4 regions of the Peribacillus sp. NPDC101480 genome follow, and region 1 is predicted to be linked to each of the others. Evidence: riboswitches for the same ligand, from Rfam matches in the RefSeq annotation. Region 1 holds a riboswitch; each other region holds the start of a gene.
What was found. A riboswitch is a leader RNA that binds a small molecule or an ion and turns the genes downstream of it on or off. The one in region 1 is predicted to bind preQ1.
Positions count from the first base shown of each region.

Region 1 (3,115 bases):
CCTGAACTTGGTGGCTTTGGAGAAATTGTTAATTCATCGATATGCAAAAACCAATCCTGCCACTTACTTCCCTGTGTCTCTAAACCAATTTTTATATTGTTTTCTTTTAAAAGGTCGATTAAGTAACTTAGGTTCTTTAATAATGCAGGATTCCCACCTGATATTGTTACAAAAGAAAAACCATCTCCGCCGAGTAAAACAAGTTCTTTCCAAATTTCTTCTGCGTCCATTTGCTTTATTAAATCTTTTCCAGAACCGTCCCAGGTAAAAGCAGAATCACACCATGAACAAGAATAATCACAACCTGCTGTTCGAACAAACATTGTCTTTTGTCCAATGACCATGCCTTCGCCTTGGATAGTTGGACCAAAGACCTCCATTACTGGTATTTTACTCATCCTCTATCCACTCCCGTCTTGCTTCAGCATAACCTGTTGGAGTTTCATATAATCGAACAAACTCTAATCTAGCATCCTTGTATTTAATCTGTCTTTCTTCTTGCTTCAAAGCATCGGACATTATTTCATAAATCCACACGACAATGTTTTCGGCTGTGGTATTCATCGGTGGCAGTGTTTCATTTAAATATCTATGATCAAGAAATATTTCAATTTCGTTTTTCCAAATTTCTTTGATCTCACCAAAATCAATCATTAACCCACGGTCATCAACAAATCCGCTCAGTCCAAAAATAACTCTATAAGTATGGCCATGGAGATTTTTGCACTTTCCTTCGTAGGCATGCAAATGATGCGCTGAGTCAAAGGTGAATTCCTTACTAACCATCACGCGTTTATTATGGTACTTTAACTGGTTACGTTTTATATCTTCATCTATTTTTTGGAGCTTTTCAACAATCCGAAAACCGTACATTATTTATTGCCCCTTTCTATCCTTCAAATAGTTGTCTAAGCCGTTTTTCCGTAACTTACATGCCGGACATTCACCACAACCATCGGCAACAATTCCGTTATAGCATGTCAGAGTTTTTTCACGGACAAAATCAAATGCTCCAAGATCGTCTGCTAGCTTCCATGTTTCAGCTTTATTCAACCACATTAATGGAGTATGAATCACAAATTGCTGATCCATAGAAAGGTTAAGTGTTACATTTAATGATTTAACGAACACATCTCGACAGTCTGGATATCCACTAAAATCCGTCTCACAAACCCCAGTGACAATGTGTTTCGCACCAACTTGGCTAGCTAGCACACCAGCAAAAGACATGAATAATAAATTTCGACCAGGAACAAAGGTCGATGGAAGGCTGCCGCCATTTTCCCCATCCTTCACTTCAATTTCATCTCTTGTTAAAGCATTCGGTGCTAGTTGATTCAGTAAACCCATATCTAAAATATGATGCTTTACACCAAGTTCTTTTGCTATATTTTTTGCACATTCTATTTCAGTAATATGTCTTTGATTGTAATCAAAAGTAACAGCAATTACTTCTTGAAATTGTTCTAATGCCCAGAATAAACACGTAGTACTATCTTGTCCTCCACTAAACACAACGATAGCTTTATCTTTTTTCAATTGTAAAACTCCTTTCAATAGAAAAAACAGCACTACTAAGAAAGCAGAACTGTTTTCCTTAGTTTTTTAAAGAGGGTAGCTAGAACCTCTACCGCGAGAGCGGTTTCTCTATAAATATTATATCATAATTTGAGATAGAATTATTTTTTTTAATTATTGCTACAACTTAGGTTACTAAAAAAATCATCAACCTTTATTGGTAAAGGCACTTTCAATTTCATTACAATTACCTAGTAATTAATAATAATTTAGCTTACATGACTAGACATAACTTGGTTATCATACTGTTCTTGACAATACTCCTCCAATGCCTCTATAATTCCGGTTTCCCCTGAACTTCGAGAATATAATAAATTATCATCTAAATAAGGTGATATCCCAAAAGTTAATGCATGGGACATACAAGTTGTGACGAGAATAACTAAATCTGAGTTTCGAGCATACGCTTTCGCTTCATTTGTCAATTTACTATCCGTACAGACCTTTACTTTAACATTTGGATTTCTCTTTGTAATCCGCTGTGCAGCTCGCTGTGCTGGTTTCTCACGTAGAGAGTAGATGGTAATAGACATATTAGGTAATACCTCTAATAGATCCATATCTCTATTAGAAGTTATCTTCTCATTTAATGCATCAATCATGGAAGAATTAGCAGATATTCTGTTTCCTAAATCAATCCATGATTGAATAACCGTTTGGTTAGCTATTCTATCAAGAAGAGATCCAACCCAATTTGTCCAAACTGGTTGTAAGAGATCATCACCAAGTCCGTATTCCTTAAATAGCTCTAAAGATTCTAGCACATATGATGATAATCGATCTGTTGGGAATACATTAAACCATGATTCGACTTGATTCCAATATAAATGAACTTTGGAAATCTCTAAGCACAATAAACCTTCCGTTAGTCTTAATAAAAAGCCGGTATTATTTTCATTTCGTTTCCCATGAATACAGAGAATTTCTCGCGTATATTCATATAATTCATTCGCCTTTTCATTAGGAAAATAATCATCTTGCATTAACTCTGTAACAAACATAGGCAATGCTGTTTGTAAAAGAGATTTTTGCATGGATGAGAGAGACTCTATTCCTATCGTAGCTATTATTTCTGATAGATTACTAAGAGACGTAATGGACCAATTGATATTCCCTTGTTGAACATCTATCGTCGTTAAATGCTCTTCTAAAAGATCAAAATCAGAAGTGTGTATAAAATTATAAAACCAGTTGTACCAATCCACTCGATCGGTTGTCTCAGTCGTTATTAATAAAGATTCATTCTCTTTTTGTAGATTAAGTAAGTAGATCATCCATCCTTTAGATTGCGGTTCTTTCATTAACTGCCGTTGTTCCTGTTCAGATAGCATTTCATAATGCTTTAATGCAACAGAGCACGTTTCCTCTGTTTCTTCCATAATGGAAATTCCTGCAAGCAAACGAACCTTATCAATAGAAAGATCAACTCCATTTAGAAGAAGAAAAGCATCTTCATACTCATGATTAGTAAAACACTGTTTGGCTCGTTCTAATTTATCATTAATGGAGATTATCGGCTTCTCTTTATTCGTTTGTA
Region 1 is NZ_JBNNSB010000002.1:647,340-650,454, forward strand. Features, by position in the region: gene queE (7-carboxy-7-deazaguanine synthase QueE) at 1-398, opposite strand, end outside; gene queD (6-carboxytetrahydropterin synthase QueD) at 391-873, opposite strand; gene queC (7-cyano-7-deazaguanine synthase QueC) at 877-1,557, opposite strand; PreQ1 riboswitch class I at 1,592-1,634, opposite strand; gene dpdD (protein DpdD) at 1,788-3,115, opposite strand, start outside.

Region 2 (3,115 bases), on a different contig from region 1:
AACAGGGGAACTTTGATCGTATCAAAGGTCTTGTGATTGCCATCGGGAAGTGGGATGATTTCCTCACACCGTGTGATTTCCCCTTTTACCCACGTTTCTTCATCGGAAACTTCACAGTAGATCAACGACTCTTTATAAAATTCGGAGTATTCGGCGAGCTCACTGTCTCTTTTTCCTTTATAATTTACATGCTCCAATTGAAATAATTGCAGCCCGAAGGTATTGGATTCAAGCCATCGGCCATCACCATCCTTGAAGTTAACGAAATCAACCATCGAATTGATGAGTGTACGCCGACGTTGTTCCGCCTCTTTTAATCGTTTGAATTCTTCCCTTTTAGCTAAATAAAGATATAAGACCAAGCCTATTGATAAAAGGAAAACAAAGCCTTCCACTCTTTGCAGTTGAACGAAGACTTCCTTGTTTTGGATATTTGTAGTTAAAAAATAGTCGAATACGACTAATGTAAGAATCCCGGATAGGATATATATTGCTAAGATGGAGCGTTTGGACATGGAGATTCTCCCTGATTTTAGACATTTCAAAGGTAAAATTACATACACATTTTAACAAACTATCGAAAAAAAATATATGCAGAATCCTAAATAAAAAAACAGGGGCCAATGTGGTCACCTGTTTTTTCTGAAGAAGGTAAGTTTCTTTTTCTTTTTTGCACGCTTATAGATAATGAAAAATAGTAAGAAGAGGAGTGCGAGTGCAGCTAGCGTATATTGGTTCATTTCAACAGATAGCAGTCCATAGGGAATCAGCGATAGGAAGAAAAAGTATATAAGGTTGCCAAGCGCCGTCGCTAATAAAAAATCCTTGAACGTGACAGTGCTGACTCCAGCTGCCAAGTTAATTAAGCTTGTTGGGATAAGCGGGAAAATCCTTCCTGTAAAAACGTACATGAAGCCATGCTCCACAACGGTTTCCTGCCATTTTTCACCAATCTTCTTTAAGAGAAGCTCCTGAAACCAGTTTCTTGCTGCATAAAAAATGAATCCTGAGGCAACAACACTTGTAAACCAACTCCATAGATAGCCATATATGAATCCGAATATCGTGACATTGATAGTCAGGAGCAATATTAAGGGGATGATTGTAAAAGAATTTTGTACAAACATCAATACGAATGTCACAATAAATGTAAGCAGAAGGTTTTCCTTCAATATACCAATAACAGAATCCAGGTCACTTTTCCAAACCAAAGTGAACAGCTCAGCATTAGAGTATATAAATATTGCGATTACAAATAGACCTAATATGGTCAGGACTTTTTTCAAAGGGCCACCACCATTCTTACTAATAGTTTATCATTTTCGAGTTCATTGGTGAAAAAAAAGAGCTGCCGCATCAAGCAGACAGCTCTTTTCCATTATAGTGGCCTAACGGCGCGAAGATTCCTTTTAAAGCCACTTTTCAAACTGAATTCTTTTGTTCATTCCATAAATGATTGGCGCTCCGATCAGGAGGACGACGAACTCACCGACAGCTGTAGTCATCCAGCTTAGCCAGAATGGCAAGCCAAAGGCAAGGTTCAGTTCAATTGCAATTAAAAACATTGTGAATGTAAAAAAGATAATCGTGGCGATCATCCGTCCTTTAATGCCTTTTATGAAACGAGAAATATAAATGACAAGCAATAAGGCGAGCAGGGATTGCCCCACCCCAAAAATCAAATCATATGGCACCATCGGCGAAAAGAGCAGATTCGATATGAAGACCCCGCCAACGATACCGTAGATATACTTTTTATTGAATACAATCAGATGATTCAACATTTCCGGTACACGGAATTGGAACATCTCAAAAGCTATTGGTTTAAACACCAATGAGACCGCCACATACAAGGCAGCCAATAACCCGTTTATCACGAGTGTACGAACATTCATTTTACTCTCTCCCTAGTTTTTTATCGTGGGATGGTTACGAACCACGTGTAGGCGTTTACCCGATTATTAATAGTATCCCATGTACGCTTGTTTCGTCAATTTGTAAAGAATGGTTTTAATTTATTAGTTTCCCCAGTAGAAGTAGCACAATAGGATTTTGATTTATTGCAATGAAGGATGATATTATTTCAATATGTACGTCAAAGGAGTGAATATAAAATGTCGATCGAGAGTGTCAAAAGCCATTTTAAACAATGGAATCGGGAAGGCGACGTAAAGGAGTTCGAAACATCGAGTGCTACGGTGATTGAGGCAGCGGAAACCATCGGTGTTATCCCAGCGCGGATTGCTAAGACTCTTTCCTTTAAAGGGGAAGGTGAACACGCGATTTTGGTAGTTGCCGCAGGGGACGCTAAAGTGGATAATAAGAAATTTCGTCAGACATTCGGTTTCAAGGCACGAATGCTTTCGCCTGAAGAAGTGCTTGCACAGACCGGCCATGCAATCGGAGGCGTTTGCCCGTTTGGTCTGGCAAACGATTTAGCTGTTTTTCTTGATGTATCGTTGAAGCGCTTCGAGTCATTGTTCCCGGCTTGCGGCAGTGCGAACTCTGCAATAGAACTTACACTCGCTGAATTGTTTGAATATTCAGGTGCGAAGGAGTGGGTGGATGTTTGTAAGGGTTGGGAAGAAAAGGACAATGAGGAAACGGCGGTAGGCAATGCAGTTGATGTCATTTGATTAATGTGTCAAAAAATTAGATTCACATGATTGGGATTGAGTCCACTGCAGTGGACTTTATTTGTAGGGGCCGCATGCATTTCTATGATTAAAGCGGAAAACGGGCAGAAAGTGTTCCTGAGCGGAGGTCGAAAGATGTTAAATGGAAGCGAAAGAAAAAGCAATAGCAGCTATCTTAGTCTTAAAACTCTTTATGAAGAAAATATAACGGTTAAGAGCATTGCCCAGGAGCTTGAGTTTTGCCATAAAAATGATCTGGCGCTGGATATTCAGGAAGCATTGGAAAAAAAGAATTTTGATATATTGGCTGTCCAAGATCAAGGGGAAATCATCGGGTATATCGAAAGGGAAGAACTAGGTGAAGGAAGTATTTCTGAATATATGAGAAACTTTTCACCAAGGGAAATGGTTTCGGACTCAACCCCTTTGATCCAGCTTCTCCATATTTTCAAGAATAAAACAAGGGTGTTCGTCTTGGA
Region 2 is NZ_JBNNSB010000006.1:50,964-54,078, forward strand. Features, by position in the region: gene ACQKMF_RS19505 (PAS domain S-box protein) at 1-515, opposite strand, end outside; gene ACQKMF_RS19510 (TVP38/TMEM64 family protein) at 630-1,286, opposite strand; gene ACQKMF_RS19515 (QueT transporter family protein) at 1,410-1,895, opposite strand; PreQ1 riboswitch class I at 1,902-1,946, opposite strand; gene ACQKMF_RS19520 (YbaK/EbsC family protein) at 2,115-2,636, shown strand; gene ACQKMF_RS19525 (hypothetical protein) at 2,772-3,115, shown strand, end outside.
Region 2: it holds a riboswitch for preQ1, as region 1 does, so the genes downstream of both, ACQKMF_RS19515 (QueT transporter family protein) here and queC (7-cyano-7-deazaguanine synthase QueC) in region 1, are expected to answer to the same signal.

Region 3 (3,115 bases), on a different contig from region 1:
CGTTTAGGTTTTTCAACAGAGCCGGGTTTCCTCCTGATATCGTAACGAAGGAAAAAGCGGAACCCCCAATACGCTTCAGCTCATCCCATATTTCTTCGGCAGTCATCTGGACGGTATCTTCCTTACCGGAGCCATCCCATGTAAATGCGGAATCACACCAGGCACACGAATAATCGCAACCGGCCGTCCGAACGAACATGGTTTTTTGGCCAATGACCATTCCCTCCCCTTGGATGGTCGGCCCAAATATTTCCATAACCGGGAGTTTACTCACTTTCCATCCACTCCCGTCTGGCTTCGGCATAGCTTGTCGGCGTTTCGTACAGTCGAACAAATTCGACTCTAGCACCTTCATATTCTTTTAATGAAAGGGATTCGGCCATTTTTTCATAAATCCAGACAACCATATTTTCAGCTGTTGTATTCATGAGCGGCAGGGTTTCATTCAAATAACGGTGATCCAGGTGGATTTCAATTTCATTTTTCCATATATCCTTGATGTCCCCAAAATCTATCATCAACCCGCGTGAATCTGTATACCCGCTTAATCCGAAAATGACCTTATACGTGTGGCCATGCAGGTTCTTGCATTTTCCTTCATAATCATGCAGATGGTGTGCCGCATCAAAGGTGAATTCCTTACTCACGAGAACCCTCTTGTTTGTATACTTCAATTGGCTGCGCTGAATATCTTCATCTATTTTTTGGAGTTTATCAACTATCGTAAAACCGTACATCATGAAAGCACCTTCCGTCTGCTTACATAGTCATCCAGTCCTTTTTTCCGCAGATTACATGCCGGACAATCTCCACAGCCGTCGGAGATGATTCCGTTATAGCAAGTCAGGGTCTTTTCGCGCACAAAATCGAACGCGCCTAGCTGATCCGCTAGCTCCCATGTTTCCTCTTTATTAAGCCACATTAGCGGCGTATCAATGACGAATGACTGGTCCATCGACAAGTTCAAGGTCACATTCAATGATTTAATGAATACATCGCGGCAGTCCGGATATCCGCTGAAATCCGTTTCACAAACACCGGTGACAATATGTTTAGCGCCAATCTGACTCGCCAGCACTCCGGCAAACGAAAGGAACAGCAAATTCCTCCCTGGTACGAACGTCGACGGCAATTCCCCTTCTTCTCCGTCCGCCACCGCAATATCACTTCTCGTCAGCGCATTTGGTGCCAGTTGGTTCAGCAGCGACATGTCAAGGATATGATGGTTTATGCCCAATTCCTTGGCAATGTTTTGAGCGCATTCGATTTCCAAGCTATGCCGCTGGTTATAATCGAACGTCACCGCTTCCACTTCCTCAAATCTCTCCATCGCCCAGAACAGGCACGTCGTACTGTCCTGACCTCCGCTAAACACAACCACTGCCTTTTCTTTCTTCTTCATTTCTATAAAACTCCTTTTTACGGAAAAAAACAGCACCCTAAGAATAGAGCACTGTTTCTCCTTAGTTTTTTTGAGAGGGTAGCTAGAACCTCTTCCGCCTTAACACGGAATATTATATTTTTCCAAGTCAATAGTAACTTGAAAACGATAAGAAATCAAGATGTTTTTATTAAGAGAACATTGGATCTGATGGAAAATTTGGTTAACTTTTCATTGCTTAAATATCCTTTTATTTATCCGATAAAACAGTGTGAATAAAATATCGATAAAGGGGTCCAATAATTTGAAAAGCATTAAAGCAAAGGTATTGGTGGCATTTTCACTCATCATATCTTTATGTGTCATCTTAGGATCATTCAATATCTACAGCAGCAACAAGTCACTGGTATATTCCCAGGATATCATCGAAAAGGAGCTTCCGCTTCTTATCCAAGACGAAAAGCTGCTATACAATCTAGCACAAAGAACCGCATACGCCCGGGCATATATTCTTTATGGTGACGAGAGTTATAAAGAAGGGTTCTTACAATATACCGAAGAAAGCCAGGTCATCCAGGAGGATCTTCTTGCCTTAAGCGATTCTGTTAAAGCGAAGGAATTAATCGAGAAAAGCGTGGATTGGAGCACGATGATTGTAGACCGGGTGTTTCCACAATATGAAAATGGAAATGAAGAACGCGCTAAAGAGATACTCGAAAATGAAGTGGCGCCAATAAGCAATGAAGTTATGGAGGGTTTCAAGGAGCTTGCTTCGGAACGCGAGGAATTGATTGTCGCTTCAGGTGAAACCGTCATCACCAGCGGGAAATCGGTTAAGACGACAAGTATCATCATATCCATTGCGGCAGTCCTTATCGGCCTTGTCCTTGCGGTTGTTACCGCCAACCTCATTACCACCCCCCTCCTTAAAATCAGGGATAGGATGAAAATGGTGGCTGCAGGAGAGCTGAATCATGAGCCCCTGGAGCAAAAGTCAAATGATGAAATGGGCGAACTAACGGTATCCGCCAATCAAATGCAGAAAGACCTTCGTGATACGATTGAAAAAATGCTCATTGTTTCGCAATCCGTTTCCAACCAAAGCGAAGATCTGACTCAATCAGCAAATGAAGTGCAGCAGGGCACCAAACAGATAGCGACTACTATGTATGAACTTTCGGAAGGTTCGGAGTCACAAGCCAACCTGGCATCTGAAATGGTTCGCATCATGGATGATTTCACCGGCAGGATTAAGCTTGCCCACCTAGAAGGGGTGGATGTAGCTAACAGTTCAACCGAAATCCTTTCCTTGACCAAGGAAGGCACCACTTTAATGCGCAGTTCGGTCCAACAGATGCAAAGTATTGATGGGATTGTCAAAAATGCCGTAGAGCAAGTGAAAGGGCTCGATTCTCAATCACAGCAAATTTCGCAGCTTGTGCAGGTCATCAAGGATATATCCAATCAAACTAATCTATTGGCGCTGAATGCAGCCATAGAAGCTGCTCGTGCTGGTGAACATGGCAAGGGCTTTGCCGTCGTCGCCGATGAAGTGCGGAAACTCGCTGAAGAGGTCACAGACTCCGTTGGGGATATCACCAATATTGTCTCCGCCATTCAAAAAGGTTCAAAAACGGTCGTCCACTCCCTGGAAGATGGTTATACTCAAGTGGATGAAGGCACGAAACAAATCACGCTCACAGGGCAAACCTTTGAAACAATCAATCATTCTGT
Region 3 is NZ_JBNNSB010000001.1:479,159-482,273, reverse strand. Features, by position in the region: gene queE (7-carboxy-7-deazaguanine synthase QueE) at 1-274, opposite strand, end outside; gene queD (6-carboxytetrahydropterin synthase QueD) at 267-737, opposite strand; gene queC (7-cyano-7-deazaguanine synthase QueC) at 737-1,402, opposite strand; PreQ1 riboswitch class I at 1,458-1,500, opposite strand; gene ACQKMF_RS02470 (methyl-accepting chemotaxis protein) at 1,686-3,115, shown strand, end outside.
Region 3: it holds a riboswitch for preQ1, as region 1 does, so the genes downstream of both, queC (7-cyano-7-deazaguanine synthase QueC) here and queC (7-cyano-7-deazaguanine synthase QueC) in region 1, are expected to answer to the same signal.

Region 4 (3,115 bases), on a different contig from region 1:
TGTGCTTGTTAAGCTTCACTGAAGACCATGAAGTTCAAAACCTATTAAAACGGATCCATGGTAACGTAAAGTTGAAAGAAGATCAAGTGGAATACGATATACATCGGAAAAATAAAATGCGCCTGATAGATCCTTCAGTTATTCAAGGAACCCAATTGGTAATAGCATCCAGTTTATCGGAAAAAGTCAAGAAAATGGGAATTGAAGCCTACAAAAAAGCTTCAAAGGGCATGTATCTAAAAGTGATTTCCGATTGAATTTCGTGTCAAACCATACGGGAAGTTTTTTCTCGGAAACATCTAGGTCTCCTCCCTTAGTTGATTTAGACAATCGACATTAGGAAGGAGCTTGCTTAACGGATGCCTTATCATCTGAACCAGCACCCTTTAATAATTAAAAAACCAATGATGCTCTCAAAGTATTAACGCCATTTTCTAAATAACCCTTTAAACAGGTTAATGTATAAACCCAACCTTCTTTTTGTCCGATCATTTTGTTTATTATTTCAGGGTCGTCCTCACTCAATCCTGATTCGTTTACTTCAATGATTGTACTCGTTTTATCCAACTCTTTTAGTGTAATGGTAACAATCGTTTCTTGATCATTTCCGCCCCACGCAAACACGATTTTCCTATTTTCCTCAACTTCCATTACATTAATGACCACTTCAGCATCGTATTCGTTGTATCTCAATGTAAGTGTCCTGCCTTGTTCCCATCTTTCCGAACTCGATGAGAACCAGAAATTCCTGATTTTTTCAGGATTCACTATGGCTTCAAACACTTCATTAGCTGGCTTGATTATCTTAAATTTCGTGATTATTTGGGTATCCATACTAAAACAACTCTCTTTCGATTTGTTTTTATTTTTTTCCACTATCCCAATCTACTGATATTGACGGCAGTGTCCGTCCAGTTTCAAGCAAGCTCTTCAGGTTACTTAGAATGGCTGGCCATCCATTATTCAAGCCTTCATAGGTATTTTCATCATATACGAAATCTGTCTTCAAAAGCTCCTCATGCCTAAGAATTAACTTCACAGTCGAATCGTCCATTTTCTGTAATTCAAAAGTGACCCGTGTAGGCTGCTCGCGAGGTGTTTCGTCTCCTGCCATGATCCATGTAAACGAGAGCAGGTGCAACGGCTCGCATTTAAGTACATTACCATGATCAGTAATCCGCCCATCTTCCAGCAAATATTTAACGGCTGCCCCTTCTTGCCAGTCAGACTGTACTTGCAATCCAAAGTGATATTTCTTCGTGACTTCACCACTCGTCAAGGCTTCCCAAAGCTTCTCTGGTGTGGTTGCGATATAAATAGGATAGACAAACGTAGTTTTTTTCATAATTCTTTTTCCTCCTCGCCAAATAAGGTATCAAGATCGTAAATGACTCTATCATTGATTTTCGGCTTTCATATACAGGCGGTCAAGCAGTTTTTTGCGACAGAAATCGGCAAAGTCATTGCATTGAAGAAGATTTGAAGTGAATTGCTAATATCGGATTCTCCGTAACATAAAAGGGCCATATGGAAACTTCTTGATTTCCAATCGTTTTCAAGCTACGATAAATGAGGAAAATGATAATCCGCCCGGGCGGAAGAGGTTCTAGCTACCCTCTCAAAAAAACTAAGGAGAACAGTGCTCTTTCTTAGGGTGCTGTTTTTTCTGTATAAGGAGAATTAAGAAATGTTAAGAATTTTATTGTATTTAGTATCCATAATCACGGCGAATGTGGTTACAGCAGCTTTTGCGCCATTACATTTTGGCATGTTCATCATCCCGATGGGGACATTGCTCATCGGGGGAACCTTCATCTTCCGAGATCTGGTCCAGAATAAATTCGGCCGCGCGAAGACCTATATATGTATCGTCACTGCACTTATTTTATCTGCATGTGTATCATTTTTATTAGGGGATACGTTACTGATTGTATTTGCTTCCGCATTATCGTTTGTGGTCGCAGAAACGGCGGACACGGAAATTTATACCCGTTTAAAGCTTCCGATGAGTTGGAGGGTGTTTTACAGCGGGATCGTTGGAGGATTTTTCGATTCGGTGATATTTGTCGTGATTGGCCTAAGTCCACTGGGTGCCAATATATTGCCATGGGAAGCAGTACCCGCTGCGGTCATCGGGCAAATCATCGTTAAAACCATCATACAGTCAATTGGTGCCGTACTGTTGGGACGAATCAACGTAGAACTGGAGAAACGTGTAGTCGCCAGTTAAATGCCAGGAGGGGTGCACTCGATGGAAGGAACCAAAAAGGAAGAAGATAAATGCTATTGCCTCGAGGCCTTTCGTGAAAAATATGGCCCCCATGTTCAAGGGGAATGCATGAAGCTCTCCTGCGCCAATTATCGCAAGCATAAAGGAATTGACAAAAAAGGACCAAATTAGGTCCTTTTTTTTGCGCGTTAACGGAGTAACTCAAGAGTAAACGTGAAAAACTCACGATTAAATAGTGCGAACTAAGTGTGCAGTACGAATTCACGAGTAAAAGTGCAAAATTCACGAGTAAACAGTCCAAACTCACGAGTAAAAGTGCGAAACTCACGAGTAAACAGCGCAAACTCGCGAGTAAACGTGAAAAACTCACGATTAAATAGTGCGAACTAAGTGTGCAGTACGAATTCACGAGTAAACAGCGCAAATTCACGAGTAAACAGTGCGAACTCAAGAGTAATTCACGAATAAACAGTGCGAAATTATGAGTGCAGGACGAATTCACGAGTAAACATCAAAAAAAGCTTCCTGCACCGTTCCATTATTGGGGCTAGGAAGCTTTGTATTTTGTTTAGAATTGCTCTGTGGTTTTCCGAACTAATTTTTCGAGGAAGAAAAAGCATTCTCGCTTCCGTTCAAGTTCGGTTTGTCCATTTTCGGTGACATGATAATATTTCCTGCGGCCTGACTCGGACTCTTTCCAATGGCCTTTTATGAATTCTTTTTTTTCTAACCGTTTCAGGGCGGAGTAGAGGGTGCCTTCACTTATTTGATATTTGCCCATGCTCATTTCCTTCAAGATCTTCGTGATTTCATAGCCGTATAGCTTTTTTTGTGAAAGAAGTGAAAGCAAAAGGAGGTCAATGCTTCCCTTCATTAATTCTTTAT
Region 4 is NZ_JBNNSB010000001.1:485,038-488,152, forward strand. Features, by position in the region: gene ACQKMF_RS02505 (HD domain-containing protein) at 1-257, shown strand, start outside; gene ACQKMF_RS02510 (SRPBCC family protein) at 394-834, opposite strand; gene ACQKMF_RS02515 (SRPBCC family protein) at 863-1,345, opposite strand; PreQ1 riboswitch class I at 1,595-1,637, shown strand; gene ACQKMF_RS02520 (VUT family protein) at 1,688-2,230, shown strand; gene ACQKMF_RS02525 (hypothetical protein) at 2,252-2,401, shown strand; gene ACQKMF_RS02530 (PadR family transcriptional regulator) at 2,799-3,115, opposite strand, start outside.
Region 4: it holds a riboswitch for preQ1, as region 1 does, so the genes downstream of both, ACQKMF_RS02520 (VUT family protein) here and queC (7-cyano-7-deazaguanine synthase QueC) in region 1, are expected to answer to the same signal.